Linked DNA regions of Acidisarcina polymorpha. The protein of the gene in region 1 binds, or shares a complex with, the protein of each later gene. Links are inferred from orthologs where the notes say so. Each region holds a gene or a part of one and is shown on either strand. Other genes may lie near its edges.

Region 1 (5,230 bases):
CTACAAGGACGGCATGCTCTATTACTACGACCCTGCGCTCGACCAACTCAACGTCTTCAGCGTAGGCAAGAACAAGGCCCAGGCGGACAGCTTCCTGACCCTCGGCTTCGGCGGCAGCGGCAAGGATTTGAAGGCCTCATGGCAGATCGACGACCTCGGCTCCGAGACCGTCGATGGTGTCGCGACCGAAAAGCTGGATCTGAAGAGTCCGCAAGCAAAAGACAGCGCGAAGATCGACCATGTCACGATCTGGGTCGACCCCACCAGGGCCGTCTCGTTGAAGCAGGAATTCTTCTACATCTCCGGCGATACGCGAACAACGACCTTCACCCACATCAAATACAACGATAAAAAATTGCCAAAGAACGTCTTTGACGTCCCGAAGGCGAAGAGCGTCGTGCAGAAGTAGGGTCAGAACGTTCGTTCCCGCCAATATGCGGGACGGCGTTTGGCATGGGCGATAGCAAGGACTTGGATCTGTCGTCACTCCCCCGTATCAATTTGCGCCCGCTGCAGCTTATCGGAGTAATCCACATACACCGACTTCCAGGTGGTATAGAAATCCAGCGCGCCTGTCCCGCCTTCTCGATGGCCGTTGCCAGTCTGCTTCACTCCTCCAAAAGGTAAGTGCACCTCGGCGCCGATCGTCGGCGCATTGATGTAAGTAATGCCCGCCTCTAAGTCGCGAATCGCCTGGAAGGCGCGGTTCACATCCTTCGAGTAGAGCGAGGTCGACAATCCATACTGAATACCATTCGCGATCGATAGCGCGTCTTCAAGGCCTTCGCATTCAAGCAGGCTCACCACCGGGCCGAAGACTTCTTCCTGGGCGATCCGCATGTTGGGAGTGACTTCGCTGAAGATAGTCGGCGCGAAGAACCAGCCTTTGCCATGAGCGCCTTCGCGGAGGCGCTTGCCTCCAGTGAGCAGCTTGGCGCCTTCTTTCGTGGCAATGCCAACGTAACGCTCGGAGGTTTCAATCTGCTGCTGATTGATCTGCGGGCCGACTTGAGTCTGCTCATCGAGTCCATCCCCGACCTTGAGCGCCTCGGCGCGGGCGACGAGCTTCTCAGCGAATTCAGCAGCGATCTTCTTATGCAGAATGATCCGGCTGGTCGCCGTGCAGCGCTGTCCGGTAGTTCCAAAGGCCCCCCACAGGGCGCCTTCGAGGGCCAGGTCGAGGTTCGCGTCCTCGAGGACGATCATGGCATTCTTCCCGCCCATTTCGAGCGAGCAAGGCTTGAAGAGTCCAGCGGCGGTCTGGCCAACGATGCGGCCAACTTCGCTCGAACCAGTAAAGGAAATTGCGCGCACGCCGGGATGCTCCACCAGCGGCGCGCCGGCCTCGGGACCGAACCCAGTCACGATGTTCACCACTCCCGGCGGTAACCCGGCATCCATGAGTGTTTGGACGAGGTTATAAGTCGACAGCGGGGTATCTTCCGCGGGCTTGATTACGCAGGCGTTGCCGCAAACCAGGGCGGGGAAGAGCTTCCAGGAAGGGATCGCCATGGGGAAGTTCCACGGCGCGATCATGCCCACGACGCCGACCGGCATTCTCAACGACATGGCGAACTTGTTGGGCAGCTCCGAAGGCGTGGTCTGGCCGTAGAGGCGCCGTCCCTCCCCGGCCATGTAGTAGGCGGTATCGACCGCTTCCTGCACGTCGCCGCGCGTCTCGGCGAGCACCTTGCCCATTTCACGAGTCATGTCCCGGGCATATTGCTCTTTGCGTTCAAGCAGGATCTCTCCAGTCCGGTAAAGGACCTCGGCGCGCTTGGGCGCAGGGGTAAGGCGCCAGGTCTTCCAGGCTTCACTGGCCGCGGCGACCGCGTCCGCTACATCGCTGGCATCGGAGGACTGAAAGGTCCCAACAATATCATCGTGGTTCGCGGGGTTGATGTTCTGAAAGGTCTTGCCGCTGCGCGCAGCGACCCACTGGCCGCCAATCAGATTCTTATAAGTCGTCGTCATGCAGACAGCTTACTAGGTTGGTCGCAAAGCAGTCTTCCAAGGTGAGCTGACGCTCGGATGATAGAGGCTCAAGATGATGAATCCCACTCCAATTGCGGGTAGAGGCCGAAAATTATCTCAGTGAAATTTGATGGAGCCATACCGCTTGCGTCTTCATCCTAAAGGGGCTTGTTGCGAATACTCGTCCCGAGAGGAGCATCTTCCATGAGAATCTTTGTCGCCGGCGCAACCGGTGCAATCGGTCGTCCATTGATAGCAGAATTGATCCGTCAGGGCCACACGGTCACCGGCATGACGCGGTCCGCCGCCGGCGCGCAGAGCCTCACCCATCTAGGAGCAGCCGTGGTTGAGGTGAGCGCGTTCGACCAAGCAGCGGTTGAGCAAGCGCTGCGCGCTTCGGAGGCCGAGATCGTCATCGACGAGCTGACTTCCCTCCCCAAGGATCCAGCACAGATGGCGACATCGGCAGCTGGCGACCGAAAACTGCGCATTGAGGGCGGTGGCAATCTTTACCGGGCAGCCGAAAAGATCGGGGTTCGCCGCTATCTTCAACAGGCGAGCGGCTTCTTCTTGAAGGCGAGCAACGGCCTGGCGGACGAAACCGATGGGCTTGCCACCGATGCGAGCCCCGGTGTCGCAGCCAGCGCAAGAGCGTACGCTGAGCTCGAGGCGCGAGTGTTGAACTCCAAAGCGATGGAAGGGGTCGCTCTGCGCTACGGCTTCTTTTATGGTCCGAACACCTGGTACAACCCCGATGGCGCGGTGGCAGACCAAGTTCGACGTCAGGGGGCCCCAGTGATTGGCGACGGCCAAGGAGTCTGGTCCTGGATCCATATCGACGACGCTGCCCAGGCTACGGTGGCGGCGATCACCGCGCCCCCCGGGATCTACAACATCGTCGACGACGACCCATCGCCCGTCAGCCGCTGGCTGCCGGAATTTGCCCAATGGGTCGGCGCTCCGCCCCCGCCTCATTTAGCAGAAGAGGAAGCTCTCCGGATTGCTGGCGAAGACGCCGTCTACTACGCCAACAGGCTCAGCGGCGCTTCGAACGCGAAGGCAAAGAAGACCTTTAACTTCAAGCCTCGTCGTCTCGAGTGGCTGCTTGCCTAGCACCGAGTTTGTCTCCTGCCCCGGGTGTCCATACAATCGAAACATCGACTAAGCCAAAATCTTGGCGGTCGAGCGGATTAGAAGCATTATGGCAGAGCAGGCAGGCAATTTAGAGCAGCGGCGAACAGCGGTATCGACTCCCGCGGCATGGGTCAAAACGGAGTTAGCACGGCATCCCCAACGGCCCTTTCCGATGGATTTTGTAGGACGCATTTTTACCGATTTCAGCGAAATCCACGGCGATCGGGCTTTCGGGGACGATCCGGTCATCTCTTGCGGCATGGCGCGATTCCATGGCGAAGAAGTCATGATCATCGGAAACCTGAAGGGGCGCACCACCAAAGAGAAGGTGCAGCGTAATTTCGGCATGCCCAATCCCGAAGGCTATCGCAAGGCATTGCGCGCGATGAAGATCGCCGAGAAATTTCATCGGCCGGTATTTACGTTCATCGACATTCCCGGAGCCTGGCATGGCATGGGCGCGGAAGAGCGTGGCCAGGCCGAGGCCATCGCCAGGAACCTGCTGGAGATGTCCAGGCTGCGTGTTCCCACGATCGCCACCATAACCGGCGAAGGTGGTTCCGGCGGTGCGCTGGCGATCGCGGTGGCTGACCGGGTGCTGATGCTCGAGAACGCAATTTACTCCGTGATCTCCCCCGAAGGCTGCGCGTCCATCATGTGGCGGGACGCCGGAAAGCGCGCTGACGCGGCCAAGGCGCTGAAAATCACCTCCTCCGAAATCCGGGCATTGGGCTGCATCGATGACATCGTTCCGGAACCCGGAGAGGGGGCGCAGGCAAATCTTGACGCGGCAGCAACCATGCTGGACGCAGCGTTGGTTCATCACTTTGAAGAAGTAAAATCCGTGCCGATCGAGCAGCTTCTCGCCGCGCGGCAGGCAAAATTCCGGAATATCGGACAATTCTATACATCCTGACGAATCCAACCATCCAGACACGCCTTCTTACTACGAATGACCACCCTATCGCGACTCTCGGCTGCACAGACTAGAAGCAACAATGCTCTCAATGGAACCCGCCTAGGGGTCTGCTCTTGAGTACGGCCGATGTCTCGGGGAAGGTCGCTCCTGGCCGGGTTCGAGCCCTCCTCTACTTCTTGGTCGCGGCAGGATTTTTCCTGCTTGCGGAGCGCATCGCCGGCAGTGCCGCCAACGGATTGTCTTCCGGCGATTGGAAGGAGTTGATTTACCGCTTCATTCTCCTGTTTGTCCTGCTGCTTGGCTTCTGGGCCATGGGCTATATCTTCCAGCGTCAGCGTACCCCGCTCCGGTCGATGGGATTGATTCGCCGGCCTACTGCCCTTCAGGAGTTTGGAATAGGGGCAGCATTTGGATGGGGAGCAATGGTCGCCTGCGTCTTGCCAATTGCATTGCTGGGCGGCATGACCATTACCTTCTGGACCGGGCCGAGGCAGTTCGGGCTGCTCTTCTTGGACCTGGCGACCCTGCTCGTCGCGGCGCTGGCCGAGGAGGTCGCTTTTCGAGGGTATCCATTTCAGCGGCTGATTGAGGCCATGGGCCCGGTGATGGCTACGATGGTAGTCTCGGTCATCTTCGCCGCGGTCCACCTCTCCAATCCGGATGCGACCTTTGCCAGCACCCTCACTACAGCGCTAGCTGGATGGCTGCTGAGTCTGGCCTATCTTCGCACCCGCGCCCTCTGGCTGCCCTGGGGCCTGCATTTTGCCTGGAACGCCAGCATGGGCATCTTGTTTGGGCTTCCGGTTTCAGGTCTCCGCATTTTCTCTCCGGTGATTTCTACAAACGCGCACGGTCCGTTTTGGCTGACCGGCGATGGATACGGACCCGAGGGCAGCTTGATCACGGTCATCGTCCTGCTCATATCGGTCGGTGCGCTGATGGCCGTCACCAAAAGCTACGCCTATCAATACGCTCAGCCGGTCATTGTGCCTGGCGGCATTCCGGTTGACATCGATGCAGCGATGAAGCGGCAGCATGAAGAGGCAATGGCGACTCCCGCCGAAGTGGCGACTCCCAGGCTGGTGCAGATTCTGCCGGCATCCTCGCCGACCCACCCAGCAGTCGTCGAACCCGGCAGCGAATCGATTCTGGAAGGAAGATCTTATCCAGAAGAAGAACCCCAGCGGGGCGCGGTCGGAGAAT
Region 2 (3,330 bases), 900 kb from region 1 along the record:
TCGCACGGATGGTCGAGCCCAGCCACTCCGTATGATCGAGCGAAATATCGGTAATCACCGAAACCAGCGGCTCGACCACATTGGTAGCATCCAGCCGCCCTCCCATCCCGACCTCGAGAATAGCAATATCAACCGCCGCCTCGGCAAAGTGAAGGAAGGCCAGCGCCGTCACCGTCTCAAAGAAGCTCGAATGCTCGGAAAGCCGCCCCTGACGAACCAGCCGCGCCGCCGCCTCATCGACCCGGAAGTAAAGCGCCGCGAAGTCGTTATCTGGGATCTCTCCCGCCGTCTGCGTCCCCTTTGCTCTGTCTCCCGGCTCTTCTCCCGCCAGGATCCGCACCCGCTCATTCACTCGCGACAGATGCGGCGAGGTAAACAGTCCAGTCTTGTACCCTGCCGCCGCCAGGATGCTCGCCAGCGTCGCCGCCGTCGAACCCTTCCCATTTGTGCCCGCAATCAATACCGAAGGAAACTTCAGCTGAGGGTCTCCCAACTCCGCCAGAAGAATCCGCATGTCTTCCAGGCGAAACTCCCGCCGTGCCGCCCCAGGAGTCGTCACCAACTCCCCGGCCAGCGCCTGCAGCCCCTGGATCGCTGCTTCATAAGACATAAATCGTGCCTCTAAGTTCCGATTCTGAGTACCTGCAGCATCTTGGAATCGCTGCAGAACCAAGTAGCGTGCGCCGTCATCCTTGATTCAGCCCCACCGGCCGCACCTACCGGCAGAAGCATCGTTTTTCAAGCCACTAGCCGAGCATTGCGAGGCGAAACGCAAAGGAAGGCACGCTTTCCAGCTCCGCCCAATCCTCAAATCCCCTCAATCTCTGCTATCCTCCCACCCATTCTTTAAGGGACACCAACGAAGTCTCGTAGGAGCCCCAACGAAGTCCACCGACTGAAGCGGTACGGTCTTCAGCCGTGCCATACCGACACCAAAGACAATGGCGGCTTTAGCTGCGGAGGGAAGCGCTTCGATCAAACCCTATCCTCATATATAGGAGAACGATTCCAAAGTAGGAGGACGAACCGAACGCTACTCCGTCTTCCGCGTATCCCCACCCATGAAATCCAGTACCCGGCTCAAATATCCCTTCAACTCCCGGCGGTCGACCACCGCGTCCAGCATCCCATGCTCGAGCAAAAACTCCGACCTCTGAAATCCGTCGGGCAGCTTCTGCCGGATCGTCTGCTCCACCACCCTCGGTCCCGCAAACGCAATCAACGCGCCTGGCTCGGCAATATTCAAGTCGCCCAGCATCCCAAAGCTCGCTGTCACTCCGCCGGTCGTCGGGTCGGTGAGGACCGACAAGTAGGGTATCCCCGCATCGTCCAACAAGCCCAGCCGAGCCGACACCTTGGCCAGCTGCATCAGGCTCACAATACCCTCCATCATCCGCGCTCCGCCTGATGCCGCTACGATAATTAAAGGATGCCGGGTCGCGAGCGATCGATCGGCCGCTCGGGCGATCGTCTCCCCGACCACCGCGCCCATGCTTCCGCCAATGAATGCATATTCCATCACGCTCAGCACCACCGCGTGATGCCTGAGATGGCCGGTCGCATTGAGAATCGCGTCATTCAGCCCGGTCTCATCCTGGGCCTTGCGCAGCCGTGCCCGATACGGCTTCAAATCCACAAAATTCAGTGGATCCGTTGACTTTAACTCCAGATCGACCAACTCATATCCCGGCTCTAGCAGGCTCTCGATCCGCTCCCGAGCCCCGAACCGGAAGTGCTTTCCGCACCGCGGGCAAACCTGCATGTTCGCATCCAGGTCCGCCTTCCATAGCACCGAACGGCAGCCATCGCACTTTGTCCAAAGGCCCTCGGTGCGGACGCGCTTTTCGCTGCCATTGACGCTCGGCTCCGGCAAACCAGAAGAGGCATCAGAGAAGCCACTCTCCACATTCTCTCCCGGCAACTCGCCATCGGCGCCGTTCTCTCCCTGCCGCTTAAACCATGCCATCTGTGCCTCGACTTCCCATGCCCCGCCTTCCCCTGTCCTCGACTGTGTCCAGACCAGGAAACCTCCGGAGCCGCCAGTCCTGGACCGGCTCTGCACCTAACAAAAAGTTCGCGCTACAATCTCCAGCCATCCGCGGAATTCGACGTTTTTCGCTCTCGACATCATGCCATCCGGCGATCTCCTGCGCTCTGGGCCACGATTCGCTCGCAAGCTTTCAGTGTAATGGATTCGAAGCAGCAAACATCCATCACCGTCTCTCCACCGCCATGCCTCCGGCCCAAGTACTCCGTTCAGTGCCCTCCATGATAGGGATGGTTAGCCAGGATCGTGAAAGCCCGATACACCTGCTCCACCAGCACCACGCGCGCCAGCTCATGCGGCAGCGTCATCGCCCCCAGCGACAACACCAACCCTCCGGCCCGGCCGCCGGCGGAGTCCACGGCCACCTGCGACCATCCGTCCGCCGGTCCCACCGCGAAGATCAGGTTCTGCGCTCCGCCATCCCGCTGTCCCCCGATAAAACCGGCGAACTCCGCCGACGACAGCATCTTTCCCCTCCCATCCAGCAGCACGACGCGAGGAGCCGTCCTCGTCCGCCCTCCCGCGACCGCCTCCAGAAAGGCCTCTTCGGAGCGAAAGGTCTTCGCCTCGACCGGTGTATAGACGGCCAGTCGACTCAAATAAACGTCCGCCAGGGCGTCGAAGGCCGTCGCACGTCCCCGGCCTGCGATTGCCGCAATCATCACCTTCACCTCAAAAGTCTAAATCCCGCCTTAACACGCCTGTCCGGACAAGGATCAATGAAAATTCAGATAAATCATCTACACAATCTCATAGGCAATCCAGAAAACTGGAGATTCCCTTTATGGATCTCTACAGCCGATTCACAAAGTGCGGCAAAAACAAACAACTTCCTCGCGTCGCAAGCTTTGGTGCACAACGTGCAACACCGACCCCTACACGCCCTACCGCTACATTCATAAACAGCAGTCCCAGTAACTTTTGCTTGGAAGAAGCTGGAGTGCACCCCAGCATAAGAGAAAAGATCACAAAGCACTCGAGAGGGATCAATGCTACGTTTCTGCAAAACAGTATTCGCCGCTGCAATGCTCCTCGGATTTGCCCTCAGCTCCACCGCCATCGCCCAAGTCAACACCGGCCAAATAGAGGGAACGGTCACCGATCCATCCGGAGCGCTCGTCGCCAACGCCACCGTAACCGTCAAAAATCTGGGCACAGATGCCACCCGAGTTGAACACAGCAGCGTTAACGGAACTTATTTGCTTTCAGATCTTTCCCCCGCCAACTACGAACTCACCATCACGGCGGAAAATTTCAAAAGCTTTGTCTCCCGAGTGACCGTG

What was found. The genes of interacting proteins can lie anywhere in the genome.
Region 2: the proteins of ACPOL_RS06795 (region 1) and accD are in contact, whole or in part, in a solved structure (PDB 8UXZ), measured with the Escherichia coli proteins. The link is inferred for Acidisarcina polymorpha from one-to-one orthologs.

What each region holds. Positions count from the first base shown.
Region 1 is NZ_CP030840.1:1,535,523-1,540,752, reverse strand. What follows is about bases 2,262-5,099. They hold ACPOL_RS06795 (acetyl-CoA carboxylase carboxyltransferase subunit alpha), read left to right. Parts: upstream 2,262-3,175; coding sequence 3,176-4,024; downstream 4,025-5,099. Other genes in these bases: ACPOL_RS06790 (CPBP family intramembrane glutamic endopeptidase), read left to right, coding at 4,141-5,099; ACPOL_RS06800 (NAD-dependent epimerase/dehydratase family protein), read left to right, coding at 2,262-3,087. Also shown: ACPOL_RS06810 (LolA family protein), read left to right, coding at 1-409; ACPOL_RS06805 (aldehyde dehydrogenase family protein), read right to left, coding at 484-1,974; more of ACPOL_RS06800, read left to right, coding at 2,179-2,261; more of ACPOL_RS06790, read left to right, coding at 5,100-5,230. UniProt on the Escherichia coli protein: Component of the acetyl coenzyme A carboxylase (ACC) complex. First, biotin carboxylase catalyzes the carboxylation of biotin on its carrier protein (BCCP) and then the CO(2) group is transferred by the carboxyltransferase to acetyl-CoA to form malonyl-CoA.
Region 2 is NZ_CP030840.1:2,432,064-2,435,393, forward strand. The notes cover bases 1-2,808. They hold accD (acetyl-CoA carboxylase, carboxyltransferase subunit beta), read right to left. Parts: upstream 1,967-2,808; coding sequence 1,034-1,966; downstream 1-1,033. Other genes in these bases: ACPOL_RS10550 (bifunctional folylpolyglutamate synthase/dihydrofolate synthase), read right to left, coding at 1-610; ACPOL_RS10560 (23S rRNA (pseudouridine(1915)-N(3))-methyltransferase RlmH), read right to left, coding at 2,257-2,709. In the rest of the region: ACPOL_RS10565 (TonB-dependent receptor), read left to right, coding at 3,037-3,330.